DNA from 4 places in the Sodalis praecaptivus genome. Region 2 is predicted to be linked to each of the others. Evidence: riboswitches for the same ligand, from Rfam matches in the RefSeq annotation. Region 2 holds a riboswitch; each other region holds the start of a gene.
What was found. A riboswitch is a leader RNA that binds a small molecule or an ion and turns the genes downstream of it on or off. The one in region 2 is predicted to bind thiamine pyrophosphate.
Positions count from the first base shown of each region.

Region 1: it holds a riboswitch for thiamine pyrophosphate, as region 2 does, so the genes downstream of both, thiM (hydroxyethylthiazole kinase) here and thiC (phosphomethylpyrimidine synthase ThiC) in region 2, are expected to answer to the same signal.
Region 3: it holds a riboswitch for thiamine pyrophosphate, as region 2 does, so the genes downstream of both, SANT_RS12105 (TenA family protein) here and thiC (phosphomethylpyrimidine synthase ThiC) in region 2, are expected to answer to the same signal.
Region 4: it holds a riboswitch for thiamine pyrophosphate, as region 2 does, so the genes downstream of both, thiB (thiamine ABC transporter substrate binding subunit) here and thiC (phosphomethylpyrimidine synthase ThiC) in region 2, are expected to answer to the same signal.

Region 1 covers NZ_CP006569.1:1,317,806-1,322,554, reverse strand. Annotated here, with positions in the region: gene SANT_RS05905 (hypothetical protein) at 1-251, shown strand, start outside; gene thiD (bifunctional hydroxymethylpyrimidine kinase/phosphomethylpyrimidine kinase) at 198-1,001, opposite strand; gene thiM (hydroxyethylthiazole kinase) at 998-1,786, opposite strand; TPP riboswitch at 1,832-1,932, opposite strand; gene SANT_RS05890 (helix-turn-helix transcriptional regulator) at 2,359-3,084, opposite strand; gene SANT_RS05885 (GNAT family N-acetyltransferase) at 3,358-3,843, shown strand; gene tsuB (thiosulfate utilization sulfurtransferase TsuB/YeeD) at 3,910-4,134, opposite strand; gene tsuA (thiosulfate utilization transporter TsuA/YeeE) at 4,156-4,749, opposite strand, start outside.
Region 2 covers NZ_CP006569.1:4,499,860-4,504,608, reverse strand. Annotated here, with positions in the region: gene SANT_RS20010 (HesA/MoeB/ThiF family protein) at 1-275, opposite strand, end outside; gene thiE (thiamine phosphate synthase) at 361-1,011, opposite strand; gene thiC (phosphomethylpyrimidine synthase ThiC) at 1,001-2,929, opposite strand; TPP riboswitch at 3,031-3,144, opposite strand; gene SANT_RS19995 (Rsd/AlgQ family anti-sigma factor) at 3,225-3,725, opposite strand; gene nudC (NAD(+) diphosphatase) at 3,833-4,603, shown strand; gene hemE (uroporphyrinogen decarboxylase) at 4,652-4,749, shown strand, end outside.
Region 3 covers NZ_CP006569.1:2,749,498-2,754,246, forward strand. Annotated here, with positions in the region: gene SANT_RS12095 (IclR family transcriptional regulator) at 141-992, shown strand; TPP riboswitch at 1,129-1,230, shown strand; gene SANT_RS12105 (TenA family protein) at 1,698-2,396, shown strand; gene SANT_RS12110 (ABC transporter ATP-binding protein) at 2,393-3,148, shown strand; gene SANT_RS12115 (ABC transporter permease) at 3,145-3,915, shown strand; gene SANT_RS12120 (ABC transporter substrate-binding protein) at 3,941-4,749, shown strand, end outside.
Region 4 covers NZ_CP006569.1:3,860,957-3,865,705, reverse strand. Annotated here, with positions in the region: gene thiQ (thiamine ABC transporter ATP-binding protein ThiQ) at 1-328, opposite strand, end outside; gene thiP (thiamine/thiamine pyrophosphate ABC transporter permease ThiP) at 312-1,919, opposite strand; gene thiB (thiamine ABC transporter substrate binding subunit) at 2,036-3,013, opposite strand; TPP riboswitch at 3,056-3,171, opposite strand; gene sgrR (HTH-type transcriptional regulator SgrR) at 3,282-4,749, opposite strand, start outside.

The DNA.
Region 1 (4,749 bases), 1.5 Mb from region 2:
TCCAGCCGGGCTATATTTATACCCTGGCCGCCAGTACCGCTCAGGCGGAAGCAAACGCGCAGGCACAATCGCGTCCCGCCTTGCTGATCCGGCCGCAGCGCGCCGAGACCAGTTTCATGCTTAACGCGTTCGATGCGCGGCATTTGCAGCTGGCGCATGACCTGCTCACCTACGCCGCCGGCATTCTTGAAGGGGTATCACCACCACTCATGGAAATGATGGACCGGTCCGATACCCTGCCCCACGCGTAAATCATCGGCATGCAGCAGCGCCTGCTGCAGCCACGCTTTGGCCGCCCGCAGGGTTTGCGGCCAATCATCATAACGCGGGCGCAGCGCGGCCAGCGCGGCTGACAGCGTGCAGCCGGTGCCGTGGGTGTGGCGTGTGGCGACCCGCGCGCTGTCGAAGCGCAGCTCATACTCCGGGCTTATCAGCCAGTCCGGGCTCGCGCCGCCGGCCAAATGGCCGCCTTTCATCACCACCGCCTGACACCCCAACGCCAGAAGCGCGCGGCCCTGCTGACGCATTTGATGCTCATCCACCGCCGGCGCACAGCCGAGCAGGACCGCCGCCTCGGGCAGATTGGGGGTAATAATTGACGCTAACGGCAACAAAATATCCCGCAGGCTGGTGACCGCGTCCTCATCCAACAGCGCATCGCCGCTTTTCGCAACCATGACCGTATCGAGTACCAGCCAGGGAATGGGGTATTTTTGCAGCTTGGCCGCCACCGCGCGGATAACCGATGCTTGTCCGAGCATACCGATTTTGGCGCTATCGATACGCACGTCGCTCAGCACCGACTCCATCTGCTCCGCCACAAACGCCGCATCAATGGGATAGACCGACTGTACGCCGCGCGTGTTTTGCGCCACCAGCGAGGTCACAACCGTAGTGCCATAGGCGCCGAGCGCGGAAAAGGTTTTCAAATCGGCCTGGATACCGGCCCCGCCGCTGGGATCGGTGCCGGCGATGGACAGCGCATAGTAAATTCGACTCATTGCACATCCTCCGCGCACAGACGATACAACTCATCGAGCATGCCGCTGGAAAAGCTGCCAGGCCCCGCTGCCCAGGCGGCGGTCAGACGGCCGGCACGGGCCATCAGCCGGCAGGCGCCGGCGACATTGTCCAGCCGCTCGCCCGGCAAGGCCGTGCAGGCGGCCACCACCGCCGACAATGCGCAACCGGTACCGGTCACGCGCGTCATTAACGGATGGCCGTCATCGACCTGCCAGACGCGAATACCGTCGGTAATCACGTCTACCGCGCCGGTTACCGCTACCACCGCGCCGCAATCCTTGGCCAGCGCCCGTGCGGCGGGCAGCGCTTGCAGGGAATCATCGCCGCTGTCAACGCCGCGGCCGGCAGGGGCAATGCCGGCCAGCGCTAAAATTTCCGAGGCGTTACCGCGCACCGCCGCCGGTTGCAGGGTCAATAGATGCCGGGCGAAATGACTGCGGTAATCCAGCGCGCCGACGCCGACGGGATCCAGAACCCAAGGCGTACCCGCCGTCCTGGCGGCGGCGATCGCCGCTAGCATGGCCGCGGCGCGCTGCTGGCATAGCGTGCCGATATTAATCAATAAGGCATCTGCGATGGCGCTGAATTGCGCGGCCTCTTCCGGCTCCACCACCATAGCGGGGGAAGCGCCCAAAGCCAGCAGCGTGTTGGCGGTGATGGTTTGCACCACGTCATTGGTGAGGCAGTGCACCAGCGGCGCCTGCTGGCGCAGTTGCAGCAGGGTCTGGGCGGCAATTGCGCCCGGTAATTCGGAGGGTTGCATGGTTCTCATTCTCCCACCGGCGATCAAGAAGGCGGTTCCGCGGGTGAATGGATACCGTGACTTCCCTACGCTGGTATGATCCAGTTCAGGTAATACGGGTATTTCTCAGCCTTAACCTGGCGGTCGAGGCACCCCGAGTCATTGATAAAACAGCATTTTTAGGGATAAACGGCGATATCTTCCTTCGGGCATGATAGCCCAATGGCCCGGCGGAATACAATCCATTTACGCTCTAGCGTCTGACAAACGCGTCAACCAACGGAACCACCGCGCTTTCGGTCCCGATCACGCGTTTCACCGTTGCCGCGTGCCCGACAGCGATGCCCCGGGCCAGCACGGCGCGTTAATTTACCTCTTTATTTTCCAGGTTTACCCGACGGGGGGTTATTAGCTCGAGTCTTTTAATGACGTCCAAGCGCTGGGAGAACAAAGACACAAATGGTGTGGGAACTAAAGGAATGGAATCGACATCCTCCACCGCAAAGTAGGTTATACAGATTAAATAAAAAAAATGGATTAATTAGTAGGGTCTCAATGGTATCGTTGAATTGAGAAGGAAATCTTCTAGACGACTAACTTAACAGTTTCAGTTCCATTGCGCGCGTGATAGCGTGTTTTGCGTTCGCCACACCGAGTTTATTGATAATATTGCGAATATGAAATTTAACGGTCCCCTCGCGGATAGACAGGATAGTGGAGATTTCATTATAGGTTTTACCCACGCTTGCCCAGAACAACACCTCTTTTTCTCGCGGCGATAGCCGGCAGGGTTCTGGTTCAGTCCCCTGGGTCACCTGTTCCTTACGTGCGTCGAAAAAGCGGATGACTTTTTCATGGGTGGTGATGAGCAACATCTGAAATTTATCTTTTTCACGCTCTATGACATCATAAAAATCAGCACCTTGCTTCATCTGAATTATTGTTAGCGTCGCCAGATTGTTGTCAGGATCATGCAGCGTGAAGGTATAACCATTGTCAAGGGCGTAATCGCTAGACATCTTATAAAAGTTTTGGTCCGGCAGATTGGGATTATTTTGCCAGCTAAAAGGCGTAAATTTACGGCAGGCGATCAGCATTACCGGGTCAATTTTTTGAAAACCATAATTACGATATTGATTCAGCCAGCCCGCCGGGTAATCGGATATCATATAGGCAGGGTGTCCTTCGTCCTTATTCATCATGAAGTAGGCGAAAGTGAAAACATCGGAATCGTTAAATATATGTGAAAGATAAAGTTTAATATTTTTCTTCATCTGGTTGTTGAATAGCATATAATCCTTATCGCTTGGGTCACCCATTATCTCTACCTGTTATATTTATTTGAATGAACGGAATAATCGCACCGATGATGGAAATCCGGCGCTGCAGTTATTTTACTTTATGATTATTGGATAGTATAAGAAGCCCACAATGGAAGCAACCACTAACAGAGGTGTTTATAATTATCCGTCACAGTATCGGGCCGCACAAATCAATCCGTTGCGGTTGCTTTGATTAGCCTGAACATTAAATAACATGTACTATAATTAACTCTCACACATCTTTGGGTTCCCCGGCCAGCAGGACATGCAATGAACAGCAACAGCGGCGACATTACCGTCAGAAATTATCAGGAAGCGGACCGCCCCTTTTTGCGCACGCTGTTTCTCGCCTCACGCAAAGCAAACTGGCTGTGGCTGGACGACCGCCACTGGCAGTTGGAGGATTTTGACGCGGTCACGCTTGGGGAAAAGATCCTGGTGGCGGAAATCGACCAGGCTATCGCCGGCTTTGCTTCGCTCTCGGTGCAAGACCGTTTTTTGCATAACCTGTTCATTGCTCCCCAGTGGCAGCGGCAAAAGGTGGGGACCGCCCTGCTGGACGCCTGCTATCCCTTATGCCGGGGCACGATGGCGCTGAAGTGCCTCATGCTCAATCAACGCGCGCTGCGTTTCTATCTGCATAACGGCTGGCGCGTCATTACTACCGGTTTGGCGGAGAACGGCGAATACTATCTGATGCACCACCGCCAGCCGCCGGCTTCATCGCGTCGAAACGCCGCATCCACGCGCCCTTGATGGCGGCCAGTGCCGCCATCAAGGGCTTTGGCGATGCGCCGTCTGCGCTATTCCCCGGGTGCCGCCTCAGGCTTTTTTAAGCGTGATGCTCCACTGTGCGGCTCCCACCTGCTGGTAATCGGTAACGAGATGCCCCTGTTCCGCCGCCCATTGGGGCAGACTTTCCGTCGCCTGCGTGCAGTCGAAGTCAATAACCAACTCGTCGCCGGCCTGTAACGCCGCCATCGCGGACTGCGCTTCGATAAGCGGGAAAGGACACACCTGGCTGATAACATCAAGTTTCTTAATCATTACGTTTCCTTATTACCTGTATTAGGCTGATGCCGCGCGCAACGCCGCCCGGCGCCGCGGGCGTACGAACAGATACCATGACGCCGTCCAGACGCCCAAAATCATAAAGGCCAACCCGACCCAGCCCTGCCAGGTCAGCATGGCGGTCATCACCAGGCCGTTGCCGATGGAACACCCGCCGGCGGCTGTCGCGCCGAAACCCATCAGGATGCCGCCGGCGCAACTGCGCATCGAGGTGGCGGCATCGGCGGCGCGCAGGCGGAATTCGCCGCTGCCTTTGGCGGCGATGAACGCGCCAAGGAAAATGCCCAGTACTAAAAACACCCCCCAATTGATGAATTTGTCATCCCCTATCACCAGATACTGCACAATATTGGCGCTCGGCGCGGTAATGCCCAGGCCGAAGAGGCGCCCAGAGGCGATACTTAACGGCCAGGCCAGCGTCGCGATAAGGCCTATCACTACGGCAGTGGCAAAGGGATGCCAGCGTTTTTCAAACAGTAAATGGGCAAGCCCGGTTTTTTTTGCCGGTAGTGCGGCTACCGCCAGCGTCGGTTTTTTCAATTCCCGGCGCGCTAACCAGACGGTCACCAGCACCAGTAGGGCGATGAACAG
Region 2 (4,749 bases):
CCGCCGGGATTGAGCGCCGTCAGTTCGCGCTGCGCCAGTTCCGCTTTCGACCGGCCGAGATCGGCGGTGCGATAGAGGATTTGCCGCTGTAAATTGGTAATGTGCAGCGCATCGTCATCCGCCAGCAGCAGCGTGCCGACACCGGCCGCCGCCAAATACAGGGCGGCCGGCGAACCCAGTCCGCCCAGCCCCGCCAGCAGCACCGTTGCCGCCTGTAGCCGTTGCTGGCCCTCTACGCCGATATCTTGCAACAACAGCTGGCGGCTGTAGCGCATAAAAGCCTGATCGTCTAACGTCTCTGACGAACGGCCGCCCTTAGCCTCGGGCAAGCGGTCGGCGTCGGCCGTGGTGCGTCGGGGTTCATTGGTCATGGCGACGCTCCCATGCCGCTATTATCGACTGTAAGGCGGAGGTCGCCTGGCGCCAGTCCGGCGCGCGGGTGATGGCGCTGACCACCGCGACGCTGCCCACGCCGCACGCCAATACCGCCTCCACCTGTTCGCGACCGATTCCCCCAATGGCCACGGTGGGGATAGGCGGCAGCTCGGCGACCAGGCGCCGCAGCGTCTCCAGCCCTTGAGGGCGGGACGGCATCACTTTCGTGGCGGTGGGAAAGATGTGACCAAGGGCGATATAGGAGGGCTGCCAGGCCAGCGCACGCGCCAGCTCCGTTTCGTCGTGGGTGGACAGACCCAGCCGCAGGCCGGCGGCGCGTAGGGCGTCGGCGTCGGCGCTAACCATATCCTCCTGACCCAGATGCACACCGTAGGCGCCATAGTGGATAGCCAGCCGCCAGTAATCGTTGATAAACACCCGGGCGTCATAACGGCGGCCCAGCAGGACCGCCGCTTCGACATCCGCCGCCACCTGCGTTTCGCTGCGGTCTTTGATGCGCAATTGTACCGTGGTCACGCCGGCATCCAGCATGCGCACCAGCCAGGCCAGCGAATCCACTACCGGATAGAGGCCGAGACGGTGCGGTACCGGCGCAAAGGGTGCTTTAGTCTTCATCGCTCACCTCGCTATCGGCAGACGGCAGATAGATATCGCCGCCGCGTTCGCGAAACGCCGAAGCCATGCCGGCCATTCCTGCCGCTTTGGCCTGCGCCGCTTGAGCGTCCGCGAAGTCGCGCACCTCGCGGGATATTTTCATCGAACAGAATTTCGGGCCGCACATGGAGCAGAAATGCGCCACTTTACCCGACGCCTGCGGCAGCGTTTCGTCGTGATAGGCGCGGGCGGTGTCGGGATCCAGCGCCAGGTTGAACTGGTCTTCCCAGCGAAACTCGAAACGCGCTTTCGACATCGCGTTATCGCGGATTTGCGCGCCGGGGTGCCCTTTGGCGAGATCGGCGGCGTGGGCGGCGATTTTATAGGTAATCAACCCCTGTTTGACGTCTTCTTTATTGGGTAGCCCGAGATGCTCTTTCGGCGTGACGTAGCAGAGCATCGCGCAACCGTACCAGCCGATAAGCGCGGCGCCGATACCGGATGTGATATGGTCGTAACCGGGCGCGATATCGGTGGTGAGCGGCCCCAAGGTATAGAAAGGCGCTTCATGACAATGCGTCAGCTGTTCGGTCATATTGCGCCGGATCATCTGCATCGGTACATGTCCCGGCCCCTCGATCATGACCTGCACATCGTATTCCCACGCGATGTTGGTCAGCTCGCCCAGCGTATAAAGCTCGGCGAACTGCGCCTCATCGTTGGCGTCTTGAATCGACCCCGGACGTAGCCCGTCGCCCAGCGACAACGCCACGTCATAGGCGGCGCAAATTTGGCATATTTCGCGGAAATGCGCGTAAAGAAAATTTTCCTGATGGTGCGACAGGCACCATTTGGCCATGATGGAGCCGCCGCGCGAAACGATGCCGGTCAGACGTCGCGCGGTCATCGGCACGTAGCGCAGCAGCACGCCCGCGTGCAGGGTGAAATAATCTACACCCTGTTCCGCTTGCTCCAGCAGCGTATCGCGGAAGATAGCCCAAGTGAGGTTCTCCGCCACGCCGTGGACTTTCTCCAGCGCCTGATACAGCGGGACGGTGCCGATAGGCACCGGGCTATTGCGCAAAATCCATTCACGGGTTTCATGAATATAGCGACCGGTGGAGAGATCCATCACCGTATCTGCGCCCCAGCGGGTGGCCCACACCAGCTTTTCCACCTCTTCCTCAATCGAGGAGGTGACCGCCGAGTTGCCGATGTTGGCGTTGACCTTGACCAAAAAGTGGCGGCCGATAATCATCGGCTCCGCTTCGGGGTGATTGATGTTGGCGGGAATGATGGCGCGGCCGGCGGCCACCTCCTGGCGCACGAACTCCGGGCTAATATTTTCCGGCAGCGCCGCGCCGAACGCTTGCCCGGGGTGCTGCTGACGCAGGGTATCGCCGCGGATGCGTTCCCGGCCCATATTTTCCCGCAGCGCGATAAACTCCATTTCCGGCGTAATGATGCCGGCGCGAGCGTAGTGCATTTGGGTAACGCAGCGGCCTGTCAGGGCGCGCCGCGGCGTGGGCGGTGCGGCGAAGCGCAAGTGGGCCAGTCCGGCGTCGGCGCGGCGCGCGCAGCTGTAGCCGGAGCTGAGCGTCGTCACCGGTTCGCTGTCCTGGCGCGCCGCGATCCATTGCGCGCGCAGCGGCGCCAGCCCGACGCGAACGTCAATGGGTACCGTCGGATCGCCGTAGGGACCGGCGGTATCGTAGACCGGCACCGGCTCGTTATCCTCATACTGCGCCTCAGCGCCGTGGCCGCCGATGAGGGTGGGGCTGAGCTGGATTTCGCGCATCGGCACGCGAACTGACGGGTGCTGTCCTTGCAAATAGATGCGGCGGGAGCGGGGGAAATCGGTGCCTTTAAGGGTATCAATAAACGCCTGCGCCTGCGCGCGGCTGGTGCGGCGTGAAACGGGAGGAGCAGATGATGACATAGCAAGTTCCTCAATAAAATTACCGGGAGTTGCTTGTCAGGAGCGTTGCGGGGAGTAATGAATGGCGCCGCGGCCGTGATGAGGGGCAATGACGCCAGACAGAATGAATTACTCTTGTTCCCTTCGCAGGTTTTAACCTGATCAGGTTCCGCGGATCCCGAATGAACGGTCTCAGCCCGGCGTAACATACGCGCTGGGCACTCCGACAAGATGATGGTCCGCCAGGCGGACCGCTACAGACTACAATTTCTTGGCACTAAATGGCAACGTCGGCGCTGACCGTTACCGGGGAGATTCAGGCCGGGCGGGCCATATCGGCGCTATTGGCGGCAGGGAGGGCCGATGCGGCCTGCACACTGTACTCCAGCGCCTGCTGAATCAGTTTATCCTCAAGGATGAAACGGTTCGCCAACGCTTCACCCACGCCCGACAACGCTTCCTGAAACGCCAGATAGTTGTCGTGGTCGATAGCGCTTTCAAGGTGACTGTCGTAAAGCGCCATGATCTGCTGCGTGTTTTCCTGTAGAGCGCTGTAAATCAGTGCGGACGTCGTTTCCCCTTCCGGCACGATACGATCGTAAACGTGGAAATGACCGGCGGAGAGATAATCCACCAACTGATGGCAAAAGGCGTCCAGCGCTTCTTCGTCCAGGGGAGTATGCTTTTCTTTGTTGGGCTTTAAGCCGATCAAATGGTAGTACGCCACCAAAAGTCCCTTGCGGGCCTGTAACCACTGATCAATAAATTCATTATTGCCAGCAACGCATTTCGCCAGATTTTCCAACTGGTTTAGCATGATTGACTCCGAAGTGATAAAAATAACGCTGCGTGACGGATAAATAAAAGCGAGTAAAACGTTAAGGTTTTCTAGCTTGCCAGTGAATAAGAGGTAGTGCAACTAAAATGGAACACGAACTTAGCGGGTATGAACGGGGCTGGTGGGTGGTCAGCCAAGAGGCCAAACTCTGGCTGCCGCAGGGGGAACTGCCTTTCGGCAGCGCGGCGGATGCGGGACTGACCGGCATGCTGGCGCTGCCCATCGGCGAATGGGCGGGGGATCCGGTCTGGCTGGTGCGCCAAACGATGCCGCGGGACATGGGATCGGTGCGGCAAATGCTGGATGCCGAGCCGGGCCTGTTCCAACTGGCCGGGCGGGGCGTGCAGCTTGCGGAGTTCTTCCGTTCGCATCGTCATTGCGGTTATTGCGGCCACCGGATGCGCTTGAGCAAAACGGAATGGGCCTGCCTATGCGATCACTGCCACGAACGTTATTACCCGCAAATCGCCCCCTGCATTATCGTGGCCATCCGCCGCGATGACCAGATTTTGCTGGCGCGCCACAGCCGCCATCGCGGAGACATTTATACCGTGCTGGCCGGCTTTGTTGAAGTGGGCGAAACGCTGGAGCAATGCGTCGCGCGTGAAGTGATGGAGGAAACGCAGGTGCAGGTGAAAAATGTGCGTTACGTGACCTCCCAGCCCTGGCCGTTTCCCCATTCGCTGATGATGGCGTTTATGGCCGATTATGACCGGGGCGACATCCAGCATGATCCGCGCGAGCTTCTCGACGCCGGCTGGTATCGTTACGACGCGCTACCGCTGCTGCCGCCGCCCGGGACCGTGGCGCGCCGGTTGATTGAAGATACCGTTGCCCTTTGTCGCGCGCATCGGTAAAACCCGGCGCCCATGCTACAATTCACCCATAACAGCAAGGATACCCGAATGAGTGAATTGAAAAACGACCGCTATTTGCGCGCCCTGCTGCGCCAGCCGGTCGACGTCACGCCGGTCTGGATGATGCGCCAGGCCGGCCGTTATTT
Region 3 (4,749 bases), 1.8 Mb from region 2:
CGACATTATCGCCGGCGTTGGTGCAAAACGGCCTATGCCGTGACCCCCCGCGCACGGGGCGGCGCCGGGGTCGTCGGCGTCAAGGTTAAGGGCGGCCTGAGGCCGTCCGGATTGTCTGACGGGTCATTGATGGGGTGGGTATGAACAACAGCGCCAATAGTGAAACAACCAATCAGGCGTCAATCAAAAGCCTGACCAAGGTGCTGCAAATATTGGAATGCTTCTCTCAGCGGGATGCGAACCTGACGCCGGCCGAAATCGCCGGACGCACCGGGCTGCCGCGCGCCACCACCCATCGTCTGGTCTCCTCTCTGCGCGACATCGGCCTGTTGGAGCAAAACGGTAAACGCGACACCTATAAGCTGGGCATGAAATTATTCCAGTTGGGCAGTCTGGTGCTGCATAATCTCGACCTTGATAGCCACGCGCGGCCGTACGCCACCCAGTTGCAGTTGATTACCGGTGAAAACACCCATCTATGCATATTTGACGGCGCACAAATGGCCTATGTTGAGCGCCAGGCGATGAACAGCAGCGGCAACACCATGATAACCCGTATCGAAGCGGCGCTGGTGCATTGCACCAGCGTGGGCAAAGCGTTCCTTGCCTGGCAACCCCCTACGCTTATCAATAAAATCATCAGCGACACGCTGATTGAGCGCACGCCGCACACCTTGACCGACGGCGATGCCCTGCTTGCAGAGCTGCGGCTTACCCGCGAGCGGGGCTATGCTTTTGATCTGCAAGAAAATGAGCTGAACGTTCACTGCGTCGGCGCCCCCGTGCGCGGCGCCAATGGCCAGGTATTCGCCGCGGTCAGCGTCTCCGGGCCTGCGGATCGCCTTCCTCTGCCTCGACTGGAGGGGCTGGCCGGCCTGGTAATGGAAACCGCCCATAAAATCTCACTGGAACTCGGCTGGACGCCGGGCAGGCTCCAGAGCGCACCGTCCGCCACTGCGCCGCTTGACGCGCTGTCATCGCGTCCTGACTAATATGCCTCTCTTGTTCTGCCCTTTGCCGCGACCGACGGACCACGGGTAGGCCTCCGCGGCCCGCGCGCGTCGTGGTCCGCGCAGCCGTCCGATGCGCCGGTAAGGATTGAAATAAAAAAACGAATCCCGTATAACTAGCGTATCCGAGGGGTGTCCTGTCTGGACTGAGATGGCTGTCGCCGAACCCTTTGAACCTGATCTGGGTCATGCCAGCGAAGGGACGGTCGGCAATAGCCTGTTGCCTATTTACCTTAGCGTACCCGGATCTCCGCACCCTGATTGGAGGTCCCATGCATTTTCCCCCTGTCCGTGACATCGTCCGCCGTTATTCGCTCTGGCTGCCGCTGGCCGACACAGCCCGTCGTTCATCGCCCCGATTAGCGCAGGCCGTCATCGTCCGTCGTTCGCCGCCCTGGCTGCCGCTGGCCGACTCAGCCCGTCGTTCATCGCCCCGATCAGCGCAGGCCGTCATCGTCCGTCGTTCGCCGCCCTGGCTGCCGCTGGCCCTTGCGGGAAAACCGCACGGCGTTCTGGCGCCGCGCCGGCCTGGCACCAACGCCGCTGTCGCTTTGCGCGCATGCTCGCTCTCCGCCTCCCGGCACGCCATGACGTGCCCTGCCTACTCCTTCTGTCCTAAGGTCTCCTGCAAGGGTGCGCCTATCGCCCTGCCGGGCCGCGGCTGTCTTTCATAAAGGAATGCTCGCCATGAATCGAACCGCTTTCGAGCACGGTCTGTACGGACGCTTAAAACAAGAAGCAGGCCATCACTGGCAGGCTTATATTCATCACGATTTTGTCCGCCAACTGGCGGCGGGTACGCTGCCGGACGGCGCTTTTCGCCGCTATCTGGTGCAAGACTATCTCTTTCTTATTCATTTCGCCCGGGCTTACGCCCTGTTGGCCTACAAATTGCGTACGCTGCCGGAGATCCGCGCCGCGGTAGTTTCCCTGGAGGCTATCGTGAAAGAATTGCCGATGCATGTGGCCTATTGCGCGCAATGGGGGCTGCGCGAGGAGGAGATGGCTAAAGAGCCCGAAGCCAGCGAGACATTGACCTATACCCGCTATGTGCTGGATATCGGCCAGTCCGGCGATGTCCTTGACTTGCTGGTCGCGTTGATTCCCTGCGTCGCGGGCTATGCCGAAATCGGCCAGCGCCTACGGGATGATCCGGCCACGGTTCTGGCGGGCAATCCCTATGCTGAATGGATCCAGAATTACTCTGACGGCGACTATCTGAGCGGCGCGCGGGCCGCCATCGATCAATTAGAGCGCGTAGGCCTGGCGCGCGGCGCCGAACAGCGTTTTGACGCGCTGTCCGCCATTTTCACCACCGCCACCCGGCTGGAAAGCGCTTTCTGGCAAATGGGGTTGACGCCCCACCCCACGGTAATAGCCGTATGATCGCTGCCGCGACGCCCGCGCCCCCCGCGGCAATCGGGATTGTGGTGCGTGACCTGACGCTGCGCCTGAATAATCGGGTCCTGTTCGACAAACTGAATTTTACCCTCGACGGCGGCCAATGCGCTGCGGTGCTGGGCGCGAGCGGCGTGGGTAAAACCAGCCTGCTGAAGATCATCGCCGGTCTGACGCCGGCGGACGCCGGTACCGTCAGCGGCAGCGATGGCCTGCCCCTCGCCGGTCGGATTGCCTATATGGGGCAAAAAGACCTGCTCTATCCGTGGTTGACGGTGAAACAAAATATTACCCTCGGCGCGCGTTTGCGCAGAGAGAAAGCCGAGAGCGACTGGGCCGACTACTTACTGGCCGAGGTCGGCCTGGACGGCGTCGGCGCGTGCCTGCCCGCCGCGCTTTCCGGCGGTATGCGGCAGCGCGCCGCCCTGGCCCGAACGCTCTACGAACGTCAGCCCGTGGTACTGATGGACGAGCCGTTCTCTGCCCTCGACACCCTGACCCGCGCCAAGATCCAGGCGCTGTCGGCACGGTTGCTTAGCGCGCATACCGTGATGCTTATCACCCACGATCCCCTCGAGGCGTGCCGCCTGAGCCATCGGTTGTGGGTCCTCGCCGGGCAACCCGCGCGGTTTCTCACCGGCCTGGACCTTGCCGGCGAGCCGCCGCGGGCGCCGGATGATCCCGCCGTGCAGCAAAGCCAGGGCGCGCTGTTGCGCCAACTACTGGGGAGCGCGGAATGATAGCGGCGATGGATGTGCCGGGCGCGCGCTGGCGGCAAGGCCTGACGGTGACCGCCGGTCTGCTGTTGCTATGGTGGCTGATTACCCTGACGGGCATCCCCGCCTTCCTCCTACCCTCGCCGACGGCCGTGGCCACTGCGCTGTGGCGCGGCCGCCTTCTACTGGCGCATCACGGTGCTATCACCGCGCTGGAAATGATGGGCGGTCTACTGATCGGGGTGGTTTTGGGCGGGCTGCTGGCGCTGGGGATGGTTTATTTCCCCCGATTGCAGCGTTGGTTAATGCCGGTGGTGCTCACCAGCCAGGCGATACCGGTTTTCGCGCTGGCGCCGCTGCTGGTGCTGTGGTTCGGCTACGGCATGAGCGCCAAAGTGGCGATGGCGGTGCTTATCATCTTTTTCCCGGTCGTGTCGGCCTTTTTCGACGGGCTGCGCCGGGTAGATAACGACTATCTGGATTTGGCGCGCACCCTGCGCGCGTCGTCCTATGCGCAACTGCGCCATGTCAGATTGATGGCCGCGCTGCCGGCATTCGGTTCCGGGTTGCGCATGGCGGCCGCCGTCGCCCCTATCGGCGCCATTATCGGTGAGTGGGTCGGCTCGGCCGAAGGACTGGGGTATGTGATGCTTAACGCCAATGCGCGCATGCAGGCCGATATGTGTTTCGCCGCCCTGCTGATTCTGGTGGTAATGACGCTGTTGTTATGGACGGTAGTGGATGCGCTGATTCGGCGCCTTATTTTCTGGACGCCGGAAAACGGCGCCTGATGCGTTTTTTTAATGGGTAACGACAATGATAAAACAGAGTATTGCCGCTCTTCTCCTGGCCGCCGCCGGCTACGCCGGCGCCGCGGATAAAATTACGCTGGTGCTGGATTGGCATATCAACCCCGATCACGCACCGATTATCGTGGCTCAGCAGATAGGCGCCTTCCGGGCGGCGGATTTGGACGTTACGCTGGTGCCGCCGTCGGACCCGTCACTGCCGCCGCGGCTGGTGGCCGCCAAGCAAGCGGATCTGGCCATTACCTATCAGCCGCAGCTGCATTTTTTTGCCGATCAGGGGCTGCCGTTGGTGCGCGTCGGGACGCTTATCGACACCCCGCTTAATACGGTGATGACGCTGGATAAAAACATCCATACCCTGGCCGATTTGAAAGGCAAAAAAATCGGTTTTTCCGTCAGCGGTCTGGAGGAGGCAACGCTCGATACCATGTTGCGCCATGATCACTTGACCCTGCAAGATACCCAGATGGTCAACGTCAACTTTCAGCTGACCAGCGCGCTGATGGCGGGCCAGGTGGATGCGGTTATCGGCGGTTATCGCAATATCGAAGCGTTGGAACTCCAGCAGCAGGGCAAACAACCGGTAGTGTTTGACGTGGAAGACTACGGCGTGCCGGCGTATGACGAATTGATCATCGTCGCCAATAAAGCGGCATTGGCGGAACCCAAGATCAAGCGCTTTTTGGCGGCCCTGCAGCAGGGCACCGACTATTTGCTGGCACACCCTGATGAAAGCTGGCGGACGTTCGCCCGCGCCTATCCTGATCTGGATACGGCGCTCTACCGGCGCGCCTGGCAGGCCACGCTACCGCTGTT
Region 4 (4,749 bases), 640 kb from region 2:
ATTGGGTGCGCTGCGCCGGCGTCAAACGCAGGCCGGGATGCAGGCCAAGCCCGATATTTTCCGCCACCGTCAAGTGCGCAAACAGGTTGTTTTCCTGAAACAGCATCGATACCGGCCGCCGTGCCGGCGGCGTCTGGTGATGGCGCACGCCGTCCAGCCACAAACTGCCGCTGTGCGGCGTCAGGAAGCCGGCGATCACGTTCAGCAGCGTGCTTTTACCGGCGCCGCTCGGGCCCAGTACCGCCACCTTTTCGCCGGCGTCGAGATGGACATCGAAGCGCATGGGTAAATGGCGGTAAAGCCAGGTCACGTTATCCAGCGTTATCATGGGACCCCGACAAGGTTTCAAACAAGCTAAACAGCAGCAGGCAGAGCAGCAGCAATAGCAGCGCAGTCACCGCACCATCCTGGCTGCGATAGGCGCCTATCTGCTGATAGAGATAAAGCGGCAAGGTACGGAAATCCTCGCTGCCGAACAGGGCAATCACGCCAAAATCCCCCAGGGATAAGATGCTGGCGAAGGCCAGCGCCCGCCCTGCCGGCTGGCGCAGCGCGCGCCACTCCACCAGGCGTAACCGGTTAAGGCCGCGGAGATCGAGCGCCAGACACAGTTGACGGTAGCGGTCGGCCACGTCCTGCATGGGACTTTCCAATACCTTCAGCGCATAAGGAATGGCCATCAGCGCATTCGCCAGGATAACCACCGGCGCGGGCGACGCGGGCAGTCCGCCGCTGTCCATTGCCAGCAGAAAAAAACCCGTCGCCAGCACGATGCCGGGCATCGCCAGGATCACCATGCCGCTCAAATCCAAGAGCTGGGCGCCCAGGCGGCGCTGGCGCAGACGCAACTCGCGGCTGCTCCAAAGCAGCATAGCGGTGAGCAGCAGACACAGCAGGCCGGCGCACAGGGCAATAGACAGCGAGGTGAACACCGCCCGCCATAGCGCGGTTTGCGTTAACACCGTCAGCAGGCTGCCGCTTAGGCCGCCAATGACCACCGCCAGCAGCGGCGGCACCAGAAACAGCAGCGCAGCCAGAATAATCAGGCCGTCGCACAGGATCCCGCCCGGCGCCGTTTGGCGTTCGCGCCAGCGAGCGTGCTGGCTATGGCCTACCGGCAGCGCCCCGGCCAGGCGCTGGCTCAGCATCACCAGCCCAAGGCAGCAGACCATTTGTATGAGCGCCAGCAGGGCGGCGCGGCCGACATCGAAGTCATAGCTGAGGGCCTGATAAATTGCCAACTCGATCGTCGTCGCCCGCGGGCCGCCGCCCAGCGCCAGCACGGTGGCGAAACTGGCGAAACACAACATGAAAATCAGCGCGGCCGCCGGCAAAAGCTGACGGCGTAAGTAGGGCCATTCGACCAGGCGGAAAAACGGCCCGGCGGACATACCCAACTGGGCCGCCAGTTGCCGCTGCTCCACGGGAATGCTCTCGAGCGCCTGCAACAGTAATCGCGTCGCCAGCGGCAGGTTGAAAAAGACGTGCGCCAGCAGGATACCGCTTAGGCCATAGGGGGAAAACCCATATTCCACGTGCAGCAAGCGGCACAGCTGCGCCAGCCAGCCCTGCTGGCCAAACACGCTCATAATGCCAAAGACGCCCACGAGCACCGGCAGCACCAGCGTCATACCGCAAAAACGCAGCAGCAGCGCGCGGCCGGGAAACCGCCGGCGGTAGAGGGCCCGGGCCAGCGCTACGGCCGGCAAAGTGGAGCACAGCGCCGATAACAGCGCCTGGATAAAGGTAAAGGACACCACATGCCACAGATAGCTGTCGGCCAGCAGCGGGCGCCAGGGATGCGCGGGCGCGTGGCGCCACAGCGCGCCGAAGGCGGCAATGGCGATAATGGCAATGACCGACGCCGCCGCGACGCCGGGCCATAACCAGCCGGGAAAGCCGGCGCTGCGGCCCGTCATCGGCACGGCAAGGGCGGTGGCGGGGCGCTCGCCGATGGGGCCGCCCCGGATTCGCCGCGCCGAACGTCCTCGCGCCCACGGCGCATGCGCGCCGCTGCGACGGCGGGCGGCGGACATTAGCGGCTGACGGCCTGCTGCCAGGCGCTGACCCAGCCGGCGCGCTCGGCGGCTACCTGTTGCGGGGTGAAACTCAATGTCCGCTGCGCGGGGGCAGCGAAGCCGGCCGGCAGCGGGGTAGGGGTCACCGGATACATCCAGTTGCCGGTGGGAATGGCCTGCTGGAACGCCGGCGTGAGGATGAATTGCATAAAGCGATGGGCGAGTGCCGGCTGTTTGCTGGCCGCGAGTTGCCCGGCCACTTCCACCTGCTGGTAGTGCCCTTCGCTGAAGTCCGCCGCCGCGTACTGATTTTTCTTCTCTTCGATAATATGGTACGCCGGCGAGGTGGTGTAGCTAAGCACCATGTCCGCTTCCCCTTTCAGGAACAGGCCATAGGCTTCGCTCCAGCCTTTGGTCACGGTAACGGTTTTCGCGGCCAGTTTTTCCCAGGCCGCCCGCGCGCCGTCGCCATAGACTTTCTGCACCCACAGCAGCAGCCCCAGCCCAGGGGTGCTGGTGCGCGGATCTTCATAGATGATTTTTAATGATGCGGGGCCGTCCACCAGCTCATGCAGGCTGCGGGGCGGGTTTTTAAGTTTGGTCTGGTCATAGACAAATGCGAAATAACCGTAGTCGTAGGGAAGGAAAGTGTCGTCATGCCAGCCGCCGGGCAGCGTAAGCGCGTCGGTAGCGACTCGGTGGGGGGCGAATAGGCCGGTATCGTGCGCCGCCTGCAGCAGGTTGTTATCCAGGCCCAGCACGATGTCAGCACGGCTATTGTTGCCTTCCAGGCGTAAGCGGTTCAGCAGCGCCACCCCGTCTTCCAGCGCGACGAATTTCAGCTCGCAGCCGCACTCTTTTTCAAACGCCGTTTTTATCGCCGGCCCCGGGCCCCATTCGGAAGAGAACGAGTCATAGGTGTACACCGTCAGGGTCGGTTTGGCCCACGCCGGCGCGGCGGCGGCCAGTAACAGACAGAACAACCATTTTTTCAACACTTTGCACTCCTGAGATAAGGGTGGCAAAGGTCTTTGAGGCAGAAGCGCACTCTCAAATCCCTTCGCCGGTATTAACCGGATCAGGTTCGACGGGTCTTCTCTCAGCTGACCCCGGCCGCGGCGGGCGGCGGGAGTGGGCACCCCGTTGAGAACGGCATTGATTGTAAACGCTTACGAGTCGGGTTAACAGTAAATCCCGCCATTGGCGCCGGAAATACGGAAAACAAGGGAAACGATAACCAGGGTGCCGGTAACCTGCGCGTAGCTAGGGTGCCGGCGGCGCGAACCAGGCCGATTTGAAATCGAACCAGCCCAGGGTGTTCATCCGGATCCCGCGCATGCTACGGCTGCCCTGCAGGCTGAGCCAGTTGTGGTACAGCGGATGAAACCCATGTTCGTCAACCAGCGACCGGCACCACTCCGCCATCGGCAGTTGACGATGGCGCCAACGTTCGGCCGCGTCGTGAAGCGTCGGCGGCAGGCAACGATGCACTAGCGGTATTTCATACAGGGTGGCAAACAGCGAAAACGCCAGCGGCAGCGAGAAATTGGCGCTGCCTAGCCAAATATCCGCGGTGGCGTCGCCGCGGTACCATTGGTCATATTCCACCGCGTTGATGTCCAACTGGATGGACTGCGCCGCCAATAGCGCGCTCAGCGCGGCGGCAAGCACGTCGAATTCCGAATGGTTGCGGTATAGAGTGAGGGTCAGTCGGGTCAGTTCTGGTGGTTTAGCCGCCGGCGGTTCATGGCGGCGGTGGTGCCAGCGCGGCAACAGTCCGTAGGCCGGCGACCAGAAATGTTGGCTTGCGGGCGGGGTATAGGGCAGCAGCGCCAGCGGGTTGAGGTAGTCGCAGAGCCAGCGGCGTATTTCCGGGCGTTGCATCAGCGGCGAGCGCTGGTCGTAAAGTAAAAAGTAGCACCCCTCTTCCTGACGTATCTCCGCGGCGGCGTCGCTGCTGCCGTCTTCCCCCGGCGGCATAGCCACGTTTTGCAGCTGAACGCCGCTATAGCTAAGCTCATGGGACAGCTCCGGCAGCACCCAGATATTGACCTCATCAATCAGCGCCCGGTAGCCGAAGTAATCGTCGAACGCGCGGATGGTCAGCTGGCTCGGGTGGTTGCGCACCACGCTATAGGGGCCGGTGCCAACGGGCCGGCGGGCGAAATCCGGCAGAGTACGCCATTCGGCGGGCAGGATCATCGCCGATACGCTCGCCAGCAGCCAGGGCAGCCAATCGTCGCGCCCGGCGAGTTTAATATCCAGCGTATGGGGCGCGGGGGAGTGCAAAGACAGGATCGAGGCAAATAGCGGGTTGCCGGTCAGGCGCGACAGCGACTGGATGACATCGTCGACGGTCATCTCCCGGCCGTGGTGAAAACGCACCGCTGGACGCAGATAAAAACGCCAATGATCGGGGGCCAGCGCCTGCCAGTGATGGGCCAGATCCGCCTCGAGTTCCCCATTTTCCTCATTTATACGCGTCAGGCCGCTGAAGATCTGCCGGACAATATGATTGTCCGAGCGCCGCAGCGGCGTACCGGGTAACAGATTGCTCAGCGGACGGTAGTAAAGCACCCGCAGGATATGTTTCCCTTGACGGAAACCGCGGCCCAGGTGGGAAAGCAGCATGCTTCTGAGGCTCTCGCGATCCCCCACCAACTGCACCAACTGATCAATGCGATCTTGCTCGAGGAGTTCGCTGGCGCGCTGCTGCTGGAGCCCGAGACCG